2 regions of the Rahnella sp. BIGb0603 genome follow, and region 2 is predicted to be linked to the other one. Evidence: predicted binding sites of a transcription regulator. Region 2 holds the regulator's gene; the other holds the start of a gene.

Region 1 (7,430 bases), on a different contig from region 2:
AATTTTCCAGTTGTTTAATGCGCTGAGAGACCGCCGATTGGGTGATGCAAAGCTTTTGTGCGGCGCGCTCAAAACCGCGCTCACGGATCACCGCGTCCAGTGCCTGTAGCGTTCTATAGTCCGGGCGTTTCATCGGAGTTCTGTCCCTTGGATTTAATTTTATCCGAACACTATGCCACAGATTGTCAGGTTTTGTGGTGAGGAAAATCGGGGCGCTTACAACCCAATTGCACTTAATAAGTGTGATCTGGTCACGCTCTTGTCTGCCCAATCTGCCGGCACATGCTTTATAATCACCGACACTTTTCCGTATTCACGCCACTTACGTTATCAGACAGAGAAGCCATTATGACGCAGGAAGAATTGAAAAAAGCAGTCGGCTGGGCCGCACTGGATTACGTGACTCCGGGCACCATCGTCGGTGTCGGAACCGGATCCACCGCCGCCCATTTCATCGATGCACTGGGTTCGATCAAAGGTCAGATCGAGGGCGCCGTTTCCAGCTCTGACGCTTCAACGGCAAAACTGAAAAGCTTAGGCATTCACGTTTTCGACAGCAACGAAGTGGACTCGCTGGACGTTTACGTTGACGGCGCGGATGAAATCAACGGCTTCATGCAGATGATCAAAGGCGGCGGCGCTGCGCTGACCCGCGAAAAAATCATTGCCGCGATCGCCAAAAAATTCGTCTGTATTGTGGACGCGTCTAAGCAAGTCGATGTGCTGGGTAAATTCCCGCTGCCGGTAGAAGTCATCCCGATGGCGCGTTCTTACGTTGCGCGTGAACTGGTGAAACTCGGTGGTCTGCCGGAATACCGCCAGAACGTTCTGACTGACAACGGCAATATCATTCTCGACGTCCATAATCTGAGCATTCTGGATGCCGTCGCGATGGAAAATAAGATCAACGGAATTGCGGGCGTGGTGACGGTAGGGCTGTTCGCCAACCGTGGCGCCGACGTTGCGCTGGTAGGCACTTCTGAAGGCGTAAAAACTGTCACGCTGAAGTAACCTATCAATAAGCAGAAGATCTGGCTGCTTTTGCTGAAAGCAGCCAGTCATCCCCCTGTCATAACACAATGTTATGAAGATGATAATTTTCTGAATGAATCATCTTTTCTTCAAAAGCCTTAATTTGGTGACTTATGTCACATTTCTCACTATCGCCTCCTGAACGTCTTGCTTTGTAAAATCTAACCAGCAGGAAATGCTGAAAACCAACAGGCGCGGTGAGCCTTCTGCTGTCTGGCAGGCAATCGTTTGTATTGATGATGGCGTATTTTTTGTTATGTTGACTGTGAGCAGTCACCTAGCAGTTCGAATTCAGCCAGAAAAAATATAGGGTCGGGAAATGGCAAAAGTATCACTTGAGAAAGACAAGATTAAATTTTTGTTAGTGGAAGGCGTCCACCAAAGTGCGGTTGATACACTCCGTGCCGCGGGTTACACCAATATTGAATTTCACAAAGGTGCTTTAGATACGGAATCGCTGAAAGAATCGATCCGTGATGCGCACTTTGTTGGACTCCGATCGCGTACTCAGCTGACCGAAGAAGTGTTCCAGGCAGCAGAAAAACTGGTGGCTGTAGGGTGTTTCTGTATCGGTACCAATCAGGTTGACCTGAAAGCGGCAACCCGTCGTGGTATTCCGGTCTTTAACGCACCGTTCTCTAATACCCGTTCCGTCGCCGAAATGGTGCTGGGCGAGATGTTGCTGATGATGCGCGGTATTCCTGAGGCCAACGCCAAAGCGCACCGCGGGATCTGGAACAAACTGGCCGTCGGCTCTTTTGAAGCGCGTGGTAAACGTCTGGGTATTGTCGGCTACGGCCACATCGGTACACAGTTAGGTATTCTGGCGGAAAGCCTGGGGATGCGCGTCTTCTATTACGACATCGAAAGCAAATTGCCGCTGGGTAATGCGCAGCCGATTGCGACTCTGGAAGAACTGCTCAGCACCAGCGACGTCGTGACCCTGCACGTTCCAGAAACGCCAGGCACCAAAAACATGATTTCCGAAGTGCAACTGGCACAAATCAAACAGGGCGCATTGCTGATCAACGCCTCACGCGGCACGGTGATCGACATTCCTGCCCTGTGCAATGCGCTGCGCAGCAAACATCTGTCCGGTGCAGCTATCGACGTCTTCCCGGAAGAACCGGCGACCAACAGCGATCCGTTCAATTCTCCGCTGTGTGAATTCGACAACGTGCTGCTGACGCCACACATCGGCGGTTCTACCATGGAAGCGCAGGAAGGCATAGGCCTGGAAGTGGCGGGCAAACTGGCGAAATACTCTGACAACGGTTCGACTTTGTCCGCGGTTAACTTCCCGGAAGCCTCTTTGCCAGCGCATACCGAGAAAGCCAGCCGTTTGCTGCATATCCACGAAAACCGTCCGGGTGTGCTGACCAGCATCAACCAGATTTTCGCGGAGCAGGGGATCAACATTGCAGCACAGTATCTGCAAACCAGCCCGGAAGTCGGTTATGTGGTTATCGATGCTGAAACGGATGTCACAACGTTGAACACCGCGCTGCAACTGATGAAAGCGATTCCGGGCACGATCCGTGCGCGCTTGCTTTATTGAGAGATCTGCGCAGTAACAGATTATAAACCGCCGAAAGGCGGTTTTTTTATGCTATTTCCCGCAGACGGGAAGATCTTACCGGATGAGTCGTTTGCCAGATTGCTCAAGGCGTTGAGCCGATGACGGGCGCCATCTCAGGGCACTTCACGAAAATGTCAGAAGTAAAAGAACAGGCTGACCAGACCACAGAGGATCAGTGAAGACAGGGTGATTTCGAACTGGAAGCGGCGCAGCATCATCCACAGTACCTCAGGATAAAAACTGGAGAAAAAAACACCCGGCGAACCGGGTGTAAATTTAGCATTTCTGGTAATTGCGAGTTAATACCTCACAAAGACTTCTTGGTAACTTCTTATGCTGCTGGGGTTGCTTTTGTAGCCGGAGCAGCTTTCTTAGCATGTTTCACGTGTTTTTTAGCAGCCTGCGCTTTCTGCGCTACCGGAGCAGCTTTCTTAGCATGTTTCACGTGTTTTTTAGCAGCCTGCGCTTTCTGCGCTACCGGAGTTGCTTTCTTAGCATGTTTCACGTGTTTCTTAGCAGCCTGCGCTTTCTGCGCTACCGGAGCAGCTTTCTTAGCGTGTTTCACGTGTTTTTTAGCAGCCTGGGCCTTCTGGGCTACCGGAGCAGCTTTCTTAGCGGCTTTTTTGTGTTTTTTAGCAGCCTGCGCTTTCTGAGCGACTTTCTTGTGAGTCTTGTGTTTAGTTACATGCTTGGCCGCAGGCGCAGCGGTCGTTGCAGCAGCAGGTGCCGGAGTAGCGGTTGTTTCAGCAGCGAAAGCGACAGAAGACAGACCCATTGCAGCGGCTACAACCAGAGCTAATACTTTTTTCATGTTTAATTCCTCAGAGATATCGGTTTATGTGTCTGCCCCACTGCGGGGCCGTTGAGAAGATAATAGACATGACGGAATTTATTGTCCGTGAGGGATTGGTTTCGGCGTGTAACGGTATGTATAAGGGAAATTTTCTGAGGGGAGTATTCTCTGAGAGGAGTATCAACAGTCAGCCTATCTTCACCACGTCCACACTTTGCCCGGCGTGATCACTTGCGGCAAAGGCACATCCCAGTGCTCCACCGGCAAGACGTCCACCTGCTGGCAATCATGCGCTAAGCCAATCGGATACGGCCCGCCATCCCGCCAGTGCTCCAGCGTGCGGTCGTAGAACCCTCCACCCATACCCAGACGTTGTCCGTGGCGGTCAAACGCGACCAGCGGCGTCAGGATGATATCCAACTGAGACAATGGCACAACCTGTGTGATATCAAGTTGTGGCTGGAGGATTTTAAGACGATTGCGTACCAGCGGTGTTTCAGGCGCATAGCGCAGGAACAACAGATGGTGAGGGGAAAACGGATGCAGCACCGGCAGACAGAGCTCTTTTCCTTCCTGCCACAGGCGCTGAATCAGCGGTGTGGTATCAAGCTCTCCGTCGAAGGACAGAAAAACTGAAATCGTGGTGGCAGACTGAATTTCAGGGTGCGCGGCAACGCGATCTGCGGCCTGAAGGGCAAACTCTGTTTGCTGACCGGCAGTCAGATTTTTTCTACGCTGGCGAATTTCAGTGCGAATATTTTGTCGGGCAGAAGTAAAAAGAGGAGTGTGCGACATAGATACAAACACCAGAAAGGGATGTACCGAAAAGAAAGGGGAATCTCCGAGATGCCGTCGCAGGCTGTAACCCTTGAACCCATGGTTCAAGGTGAACGTGCTGTCGCAATCTTTAGGCTTCTCGGACGGACCGAGCATGCGCACCGATTACGGATCATCACATTCTGTTGGTACTAATTATCGGCTCAGGGGACGGGCCCGCTGGCGAACATCTCAGAGAAATTTTTTACCGCTTCTGACTGGCCTGTGACGAGCCACATCAGCAACGTGTGTTATTCGAAAGGCGCCCCTTCACGTTCAGAGATCCGGCCTTGTTCGAGCAATGCCTGCTCGATGGTTTGTTGCAGCATCCGGATACGTTGTTCCATATTGGATGCGTAATCGCGCGTTTTCAACCTTTCCTGAGCAAGTTCGTGACATACGTTCAATGCCGCGATGAAAACCAGTTGCTCTGTATTGGTGACTCTAGTGCGAACTTTAAGATCTTGCAACCGCTGATTAAGATCTTCAGCTGCCAGATTCAGTGCTTCCTGTTGTTCTGGCGGACAATTCACCCGTAACGAGCGACCAAAAATTTGAATATCTACCGGTTGTGCAGACATGCCACCTTCCTGCTGATTTATTCGTCCGCCCCAACGTGACCACTACGACCTGGCGCAGGATGTTGGAAGCGGGCGCCACTATAACTATCTCAATACCAGGTTACAACCCCATGACCGGCTGACTGCTGCCCGATTGTTCAGGGCGTGCCATTCAGGCCAAACTGAGCCTGATTGCGGGCTGCTAATCTGGTACTACGACAGACCTTGGTGGTAGCATAACACGAACTTAACCTGCCAACGATGGCGAATGCGCATGTCTATTGAGAATACTTACCCTACTTACGATTCGTTGGATCAAAACCTGAAACAACAATCGGTTGCTTTGACCGCAGCAGAAATGCACGGTCTGATCAGTGGCTTACTGTGTGGCGGCAACCGCGACGGCAGCTGGCTGACGATGGTGCATGACCTGACCAATGAAGGCCTGGCCTTCCCGCATACGCTGGCGGATTTGCTGCAACAACTTCGTAAAGTTACGTCCGATACGCTGGAAGATGACAGCTTCGAATTTAAAATGATGATGCCCGATGACGACAAAAGTGTCTTCGAACGTGCCGACGCCCTCGCCGGTTGGGTCAACCATTTCCTGCTCGGCCTTGGCATGATGCAGCCTAAACTTGCGAAAGTGAAAGGCGAAGTCGGCGAAGCCATCGATGATTTGCGCAGCATCGCGCAACTTGGCTACGACGAAGATGAAGATCAGGAGCAACTGGCGCAATCTTTAGAGGAAGTGGTGGAGTACGTCCGCGTGGCAGCCATTTTATGCTTTGGCGAATTTGGCCACAGCCTGCCGTCTGCACCGGAAAATACCCGCACGTTGCACTGATAATTTGAGAACCCAGTTAATAACAACGAACTAAAACGATTTCAGGAGAAAGTGATGACTCAGCAAGAGATCGAGAACCGCCGCCAGGCGCTGTTAGCGAAAATGGTACCGGGAAGTGCTGCGATAATTTTTGCGGCCCCCGAAGCCCCGCGCAGCGCCGACAGTGAATACCCGTATCGTCAGAACAGTGACTTCTGGTATTTCACCGGTTTCAACGAACCGGAAGCTGTGCTGATTCTGGTTAAAAGTGATGAAAATCATAACCACAGCGTGCTGTTTAACCGCGTGCGTGATCTCACCGCTGAAATCTGGTTCGGGCGCCGTCTGGGGCAGGAAGCAGCACCGGCTAAGCTGGGCGTGACCAAAGCCTTGCCTTTCGGCGACATCAACGACCAGCTTCATTTACTGCTCAACGGCCTTGACGTGGTCTATCACGCGCAGGGCGAATATGCCTATGCCGATGAAATCGTTAACCGTGCGATGGAAAAACTGCGTAAAGGTTTTCGTCAGAACTTCGCCGCACCCGCGACCGTCACTGACTGGCGTCCGTGGGTTCACGATATGCGTCTGTTCAAGTCCGCCGAAGAAATCGCGGTTATGCGCCGTGCCGGGCAAATCACTGCGCTGGCACACACCCGCGCAATGGAAAAATGTCGTCCGGGAATGTTTGAATATCAGCTCGAGGGAGAAATTCATCACGAATTCAACCGCCACGGCGCGCGTTATCCTTCCTACAACACGATTGTTGGCGGTGGCGAAAACGGCTGCATCCTGCACTACACCGAAAACGAATGTGAGCTGCGTGACGGCGATTTAGTGCTGATTGACGCCGGTTGTGAATATCAGGGCTATGCCGGTGATATCACCCGCACCTTCCCGGTGAACGGGAAATTCAGCAAAGCACAGCGTGAGATCTACGACATCGTGCTGGCGTCAGAATACAAAGCACTGGAAGTCTTCGGACCGGGCAGCAGTATTCAGGCGGCGACCGAAGCGGCTGTCCGCGTCATGATCGAAGGACTGGTCAAACTGGGCGTAATGAAAGGTGATGTGGAAACTCTTTACGCTGAGCAGGCGCATCGCCAGTTCTTCATGCACGGTTTATCTCACTGGCTGGGGCTCGACGTTCATGACGTCGGTCATTATGGCTCGGTTGATCGCAGCCGTACGCTGGAACCGGGCATGGTACTGACCGTTGAACCGGGTTTGTATATTGCGCCGGACGCCGACGTACCGGAAGCGTATCGCGGTATCGGTATCCGCATCGAAGACGACATTCTGATCACCGCGACAGGCATCGAAATTCTGACCGGCGACGTGGTGAAAGAAGCCGATGATATCGAAGCCTTAATGGCGGCGGCACGTAAATAATATGAGCATTGTTTCTCTATGAGCATAGTGATTGTTGGTGGCGGAATGACCGGTGCCACGCTGGCGCTGGCGATTTCCTCGCTAACGCAGGGGCGTCTGCCGGTGCATCTGGTGGAGGCGACCGCGCCGCAAGAACACGAGCATCCGGGTTTTGATGCCCGTTCGATTGCGCTCGCGCAGGGAACCTGCCAGCAACTGGCGCGCGTCGGGATCTGGCCGGCACTGGCAAAAATCGCGACGCCTATCCGTGACATTCACGTCAGCGATCGCGGCCATGCGGCTTTTGTGAATCTCACTGCGGGGCATTATGGTGTCGAAGCGCTTGGTCACGTTGTTGAGCTGCATGAAGTCGGTAATCGTTTGTTTGCCATGCTCACCAAAGCTCCCGGCGTGACGGTGCATTGCCCGGCAAAAGTGGTTGATGTTCAAAGA
Region 2 (7,430 bases):
TGATAGCGCCGATAATCAGCACCACACTCAGCACCCAGGTCCATTGTGGTACATCCGGGAACCACACGCCCATGTAAATACCGAACGCCGTAACATCGGCAATCGCGACAATCAGAATCTCAAAACAATACGTCCAGCCGGTGATGTAGCCGGCCATCGGCCCGAGATAATCCTGCGCGTAACGGGAGAACGACCCGCTCTGCGGATTATTAACGGACATCTCACCCAATGCACGCATGATGATAAATGCGATGATCCCGCCGACCAGATAGGCAAGCAGCACGCTTGGTCCGGCCATTTTGATGGCATCGGCAGATCCGTAAAATAACCCGGTACCGATGGCTGATCCCAGTGCCATAAAGCGAATATGGCGCGTTGTCAGGCCACGTTTTAGCTTCGTGCCTGGCGCTTCTTTTTGCTCTGTTGGTTGTTCAGCTTCTTGCTGCATGTGCATTAACCCGTATGTTTTTTAAATATCAAAAGTGCGTATTTTAAGAAATTAACTTTTTTACCTGCCAATGAAAAAGCCACGGAAGATTCTCCGTGGCCCGATTGGCGAAACATTCAGCAGACTAATTATATTTTATGCCGTTGAACATTCACCAAATGATCATTGGTGCGCAGTGACGCTACGCGGACCGCTGATTTTGTCATAAATACCGGCCAGCACCAGCATTAATAATGACGGTGGTAACCAGGCCAGACCTTGCGCCGCCAGCGGCAGGTTCGCAGTCCAGGCTGGCATCAGATCTGCAAAAGCAGAAGCTTTGATGCCGTCAACAATACCGAAGACCAGGCTGACAACCATCACAGGTGCGACGATACGCGTAGTGCTGTTCCACCAGCGCAGGGTAAAGCTCAGTACAACCAGCGCAATACACGGCGGATAAATCGCAGTCAGAACCGGTACGGAAATCTGAATCAGATGGCTCAGGCCCAGGTTGGACACCAGCATTGAGAACAGACCCAGAATGAAGACCAGCGTTTTATATGACAACGGCAGATACTGAGCGAAGAACTCAGCACAGGCGCAGGTCAGACCAACCGCGGTGACCATACAGGCGATGAAAATCAGCGCACCGAGGAAGAAACTACCCACGCTGCCAAAAGTATGTGCCACGTAAGCATGCAGGATCACCGCGCCGTTTGTTGCATTTGGCACCAGCGAGGCACTGTTTTCGCCCAGTTTGAACAGACTCAGATAGACCAGCATCAGGCCCAGACCGGCAATCAGCCCTGCCAGAACCGTATAACGGGTCAGCAGTTTGGCATCGGTCACGCCACGCGAACGTGCGGCGTTAACGATAACAATCCCGAAGACCAGCGCGCCCAGCGTATCCATCGTCAGATAGCCGTTAACAAAACCGCTGGAGAACGGCACCGTCTGGTAAGCGTCAACCGCAGGCATGGACTGACCGGCAGGCCATAGCAGTGCAGCGATACCCAGCGCGCCCAGCGCCACCATTTTCAGCGGTGCAAGGAAATGCCCGACGGTATCGAGCAGACGGCCCGGATACAGGGAGATACCAATCACCAGAGCGAAATAAATCACGCTGTAAATCAGCAGAGGCAGCGGGCCGTCACCGGTCATCGGTGCGATACCGACTTCAAAGGAAACCGTCGCCGTACGTGGTGTGGCAAACAGCGGGCCCACAGCCAGATAACAGACAGTCGCCAGAAGAATACCGGCACCACGACCAATAGGCGTACTCAGGGCGTCAACACCGCCACCGACGCGCGCAAGCGCAATCACGGTCATCACAGGAAGCCCTACCGCCGTGATCATAAACCCGGCAGCTGCCCACCAGACTTCATGACCGGCCTGCAAGCCTACCATCGGCGGGAAAATGATGTTTCCTGCCCCGACGAATAAGGCGAAGGTCATGAAACCCAGCGCCAGAATATCTTTATTTGTTAAACGAGTACTCATGATTGGTGTCGTGTTGCCTGTTCAAATGAATAAAGTGTCCGATGCTGTCGTCGTGCTACTCCGTCAGAAGGATGAATGGCGTTGTCATAGCCAGAGAACACCAATGTGAGGATCGGAGTGAGCTAAAAACGCCTGATGATATGCAGATGATTACGTTGTTATGCAGGGAGTATCGAGCGACAGCGGGGCTTAAGGTAAACGTTTATAGCGTAGAAAGGCAAGCCGTGATCGAAAAAGCAGAGTGTTCAACCAGATTAATACGGCAAAGCAGTAACAATCACTAAATACCTTCCAAAACACGCAATATGATATGTATGATTTTTGAACGAACAAAGCACAAGATATGCTCCGATAAGATTAAAAATGCGTGAAATCACCATCCACAGGTCATTTCACGCACAATATCCAGCATTTTTACGAGGGCAAAATTTAGCCGCTTTCCGGATTTACCAGACGCGGGCGGCGATATCCACCACCAGTTTAAGTTTTTCCCACTGCTGCGCTTCGGTCAGGCTATTGCCTTCTTCCGTAGACGCGAAGCCACACTGCGGGCTCAGGCAAATCTGGTTAATGTCCAGATATTCAGCCGCCTCTGCGATCCGTGCTTCCACGGTTTTCGCCAGCTCAAGTTCACCGGATTTGGTGGTGATCAGCCCCAGAACCGCCTGCTGATGACCTTTTTTGATGAAACGCAGTGGCTCAAAACCGCCTGAACGTTCATTGTCATATTCCAGGAAGAAGGCGTCGATATTCACACCGCCAAACAGAATCTCTGCCACCGGCTCATAGCCACCTTCAGAAATCCAGGTTGAACGGAAGTTACCGCGGCAAACATGCAGGCCAATCACCAGATCGTCAGGTTTACCGGCGATGGCTTTGTTGAGCACGTCAGCGTAAGTACGTGCTAACTCTTCCGGAGAGTCACCCCGTTCGCGGATTTGTTTCTTCTGATCTTCAGAACACAGATACGCCCAGACGGTATCGTCGAGTTGCAGATAACGACAGCCGGCATCGTAAAAAGCTTTGATCGCGTCCCGGTAAACCTGTGCCAGATCGTCAAAATAGTCTTTCAGATCAGGATAAACGTCTTTGCTGATAGCATTTCGGCCACCGCGAAAATGCATCACGCTCGGGCTGGGAATAGTCATTTTCGGCACAGCCGTTCCGCTGATACTTTTCAGGAAACGGAAATCTTCCAGCATCGGGTGCGAACCAAAACCGAGTTTGCTCACCACTTTGATACTGCGCGCTTTCGTCTGTACGCCGTTGAACTGGATCCCCTGAACCGCATCATAACCTTCCACCCCTTCCAGGCCTTCGAAGAAGTCAAAGTGCCACCACGCACGGCGGAACTCGCCATCCGTCACCACCTGCAGACCGGCTTCACGCTGCAAATCCACCACACGGCGGATTTCAGTGTCTTCCACCGCGCGCAGCTGTACTGCATTAATTTCACCGGCCTGAAACTGTTTGCGGGCTTCTTTGATCGCGGCCGGACGCAGGAAACTGCCAACGACGTCAGCGCGGAACGGAGGGGTAGTACGTTGCATGAAAACTCCTTATGGCATCACGCCCCTGGCGGAATGCGAATGATTTACAAAGTAAATAATTACGTTGCGTTATTTATAGACATCTGGATGTCTAAACGGCTTTAAGGCCATACTGTCATGCAGCCTCTTCACTCACAACAGAGGAATTTTCATGGGACGTGAAATAAATTCATGATCATCAGGCAGAATCGCGCCATAAATAGAAATGAAAAAGCCTGCTATCGGCTGATAACAGACTTTATGTAAATTGCTGAAATTAAGGTTTTACGGTGACCGGGGAGTCTGAACCCTGAGGAACAATCAATTTTGGTGCCAGCGTGAACATAAACCGCGTGCCGACGCCGACTTCGCTGAGAACTTCGAGTTTCGAATTATGGTGGCTGAGCGCATGTTTTACGATGGCGAGCCCCAGTCCGCTGCCGCCGGTCTGGCGTGAGCGCGCCTTATCCACACGGTAAAAACGTTCGGTCAGACGCGGTAAGTGCTGCGGCGCAATGCCCGGCCCGTTGTCACTTATCTGAAACTGCGCGCCATGTTGAATTTGCTGCCAGCTGACTTCAATCCGCGTGCCCGGCGGGGTGTGATTCACGGCGTTATACACCAGATTCGATACCGCACTGCGCAGCTGATCTTCATTGCCAAAGACTTTCAGCTTTTCGTTTACGCGAAACACCACTTCATGTTTCCCGCCGCTTAACGTCTGCACTTCCCGCTCAAGCATGCTGAGCATCACCGGAATATCGACCTTCTCGTGCATATCGATATTGGCGGATGCTTCGATTTTCGACAGGGTCAGAAGCTGCTTCACCAGCCCGTCCATACGCCTCGTCTGCTCCTGCATCGTATCCAGCGCTTTGGTGCGGAACGGCTCTTCCAGCTTGGCGTCTTCCATCATTTCCAGATACCCCTGCAACACAGTGAGCGGCGTGCGAAGTTCATGGCTGACGTTGGCAAAGAAGTTACGTCGCGCGCCTTCGAGCTGACGCATCTGCGTGACGTCACGCGCCACCATCAGAAGCTGCCCCTCGGAATACGGCATCACGCGAAACTCGACGTAATGTTCATTATTGAGTTGCAGATTCAGGGCACGGCTGAAGTCACGGGTCTGGATCCAGGTGCGGAATTCCGGATAACGCAGCAGGTTAAAAATATGCTGGCCGTTATCTTCCGGCCAGCGGAAACCGAGCAGATCCTGCGCCAGTCCGTTACACCAGAAGATATTGCCTTCTTCCGTCGCCAGAACCACCGCATCCGGCAGCGATTCGGCACCGCTGCGGAAACGTTTGATCAACTGACCTAATTCACGACGACGTCGCCGGTTACGCATCTGCATCTGGTTCAGCCCGTAAAACAGCGGTTCCCAGCTCCAGCGCCCGTTCGGCGGGGTGATGCTGCGGTCAAGCCACAGCCAGTGAGAGAGTTTAAGCTGATTGTAATAATTCCAGCCCAGCGCCGCGACCAGCGACGCAAAGAGGAGCCAGCCGAAATGGCCGACGAAAATTCCGAGGATCAGGGCTGGCAGACAAAAGAGAAAAAATTCGCCGGCCAGACGTTTCCATGACAAACGTTCTAACACACAGGTTCTCCGCTGTGGGGGACTCAATAACGCGTTGAGAAACGATATCCGGTACCACGAACAGTCTGGATCATTCTGTCATGTCCACTGGTTTCCAGCGCTTTACGCAAACGACGAATATGCACGTCTACCGTGCGATCTTCCACATAAACGTTAGTGCCCCACACGTTATTGAGCAACTGTTCTCTGCTGTAAACGCGTTCGGAATGGGTCATAAAGAAGTGTAACAACTTAAATTCGGTCGGCCCCATATCGAGCGCCTGCTCGTTGGCCATCACCCGGTGAGACGACGGATCCAGACTGAGCCCCTGCATGTCGATCACTTCTTCGACCGCCATTGGCGAAATCCGGCGCATCACCGCTTTAATACGGGCAACCAGTTCTTTTGGTGAAAACGGTTTAGTGATGTAATCATCGGCACCGACTTCCAGGCCGCGCACCCGATCTTCTTCTTCACCGCGAGCGGTCAGCATCATCACCGGAATTTCGCGGGTCAGTGCTTCACGTTTAAGGTGCTTAATAAACTGAATACCGGAACCGCCGGGTAGCATCCAGTCGAGCAGGATCAGTTCTGGGTAAGGTTCCACTAACTGGCCAATCGCTGAATCAAAATCTTCAGCTTCTACTGCCTGATATCCATTCTGTTCCAGTACAAAACACACCATTTCACGGATTGGAGCTTCGTCTTCAACCACCAATATACGTCTAGCCATCGTAGGTCCTGCCAATAGGTTAGCGATCTTTTATTTGATTGCGGGCGCCATTATGCGTCAGTTTTGTGACAGATTTATGAATGAAAATGATGGTTCATTTAAGGCAAATATGACAGATAAATTCCCGCCATCCTGCTGAAATTGGTCTGATTTATCGGGGACAGGTTCCCCCGCCGACGTTTATACTTTGCACCATTGTCGTCATACAGGGTTCACACGGGAGTCTCATGCGCCTGATCCACACCTCCGACTGGCACCTCGGCCAGTACTTTTTTACCAAAAGCCGCGCCGCTGAACATCAGGCATTTTTGCGCTGGCTGACCGGTCAGGTGCAGCAGCATCAGGTGGACGCCGTCATTGTCGCCGGGGACATCTTTGATACCGGTTCGCCGCCCAGTTACGCCCGCGAGTTGTACAACCGCTTCGTGGTGGAATTACAACAAACCGGCTGTCAGCTGGTGGTGCTGGCCGGGAATCACGATTCCGTCGCCACCCTCAATGAATCCCGCGAACTGCTTTCGTGCCTGAATACACGGGTGATCGCCACCGTAGGCGAAAATCTGGAGGAACAGGTTTTAGTGCTGAACACGCGTGAAGGCCAGCCCGGCGCGGTGTTGTGTGCCATTCCGTTTTTGCGTCCGCGCGATTTACTCGCCAGCCAGGCCGGACAGTCCGGCAGCGACAAACAGCTCGCGTTGCAGGAAGCCATTGCGGCGCATTATGACGCGCTATATCAGGCCGCACTGGCGAAGCGTCAGAAACTTGGTATGCCGTTGCCCATTATCGCTACCGGCCATCTGACCACCGTCGGCGTCAGCACGTCTGACTCCGTGCGCGACATCTATATAGGCACGCTCGACGCCTTCCCGGCCCAGGCATTTCCGCCGGTAGATTACGTGGCGCTCGGGCATATTCACCGCGCCCAGTGCGTCGCAAAAACCGAACATATCCGTTACAGCGGCTCGCCGATTGCCCTGAGTTTTGACGAACTGAGCAAAGCCAAAAGTGTGTACTTACTCGATTTCGACGGCGCTACGCTTAACGCCATCGACACGCTGGAAATCCCGGTTTTCCAGCCTATGCAGATCATCAAAGGTTCGCTGGCTGAAATCGAAAAACAGCTGGCGCAGTTTGCAGGCGGCGATATGCAAAAGCCGGTCTGGCTGGATATCGAAGTCGCCACGCAGGATTATCTCAGCGATATTCAGCGACGCATTCAGACGCTGACCGCAGATTTGCCGGTGGAAGTCGTTCTGCTGCGCCGCAGTAAAGAACAGCGCATCAGCAGCATCGAACAACAGGAAAAAGAAACGCTCAGCGAGCTGAGCGTCAGTGACGTGTTTGAACGACGTCTGGCGCTGGAACCGGATCCTGATGAGCCGCGTCAGGCGCGGATGCGCACGCTGTTTGCGCAGGTCGTTGAACAGATCACCAGCGGTCAGAATGCGGAGGACGGCGCACAATGAAAATTCTCAGCCTGCGATTAAAAAACCTGAACTCGCTGGAAGGCGAATGGAAAATTGATTTCACCGCTGAGCCGTTTGCCAGCAACGGTTTATTTGCCATCACCGGCCCGACCGGCGCGGGGAAAACCACCCTGCTCGACGCCATTTGTCTGGCGCTTTATCACCAGACACCGCGTCTGAACGTCACGCCGAGTC

Evidence for each region. Region 2 encodes PhoB, which activates phosphate uptake and scavenging genes when phosphate is short. Its sites were predicted from a motif close to CTGTCATAAAACTGNCNNAT; they were not measured.
Region 1: serA (phosphoglycerate dehydrogenase) is a predicted target of PhoB. The motif match lies at 1,067-1,086, and genes of this name have one in related genera.

The regions. Positions count from the first base shown of each region.
Region 1 is NZ_JANUEX010000004.1:54,812-62,241, reverse strand. It holds gene M2403_RS11665 (LysR family transcriptional regulator ArgP) at 1-133, opposite strand, end outside; gene rpiA (ribose-5-phosphate isomerase RpiA) at 349-1,011, shown strand; gene serA (phosphoglycerate dehydrogenase) at 1,352-2,590, shown strand; gene asr (acid resistance repetitive basic protein Asr) at 2,943-3,422, opposite strand; gene M2403_RS11645 (5-formyltetrahydrofolate cyclo-ligase) at 3,603-4,199, opposite strand; RNA gene ssrS (6S RNA) at 4,239-4,422, opposite strand; gene zapA (cell division protein ZapA) at 4,472-4,801, opposite strand; gene M2403_RS11630 (YecA family protein) at 5,055-5,627, shown strand; gene pepP (Xaa-Pro aminopeptidase) at 5,682-6,998, shown strand; gene ubiH (2-octaprenyl-6-methoxyphenyl hydroxylase) at 7,017-7,430, shown strand, end outside.
Region 2 is NZ_JANUEX010000001.1:1,024,955-1,032,384, forward strand. It holds gene proY (proline-specific permease ProY) at 1-454, opposite strand, end outside; gene brnQ (branched-chain amino acid transport system II carrier protein) at 611-1,930, opposite strand; gene M2403_RS04900 (cobalamin-independent methionine synthase II family protein) at 2,377-3,480, opposite strand; gene phoR (phosphate regulon sensor histidine kinase PhoR) at 3,737-5,056, opposite strand; gene phoB (phosphate response regulator transcription factor PhoB) at 5,080-5,769, opposite strand; gene sbcD (exonuclease subunit SbcD) at 5,997-7,235, shown strand; gene sbcC (exonuclease subunit SbcC) at 7,232-7,430, shown strand, end outside.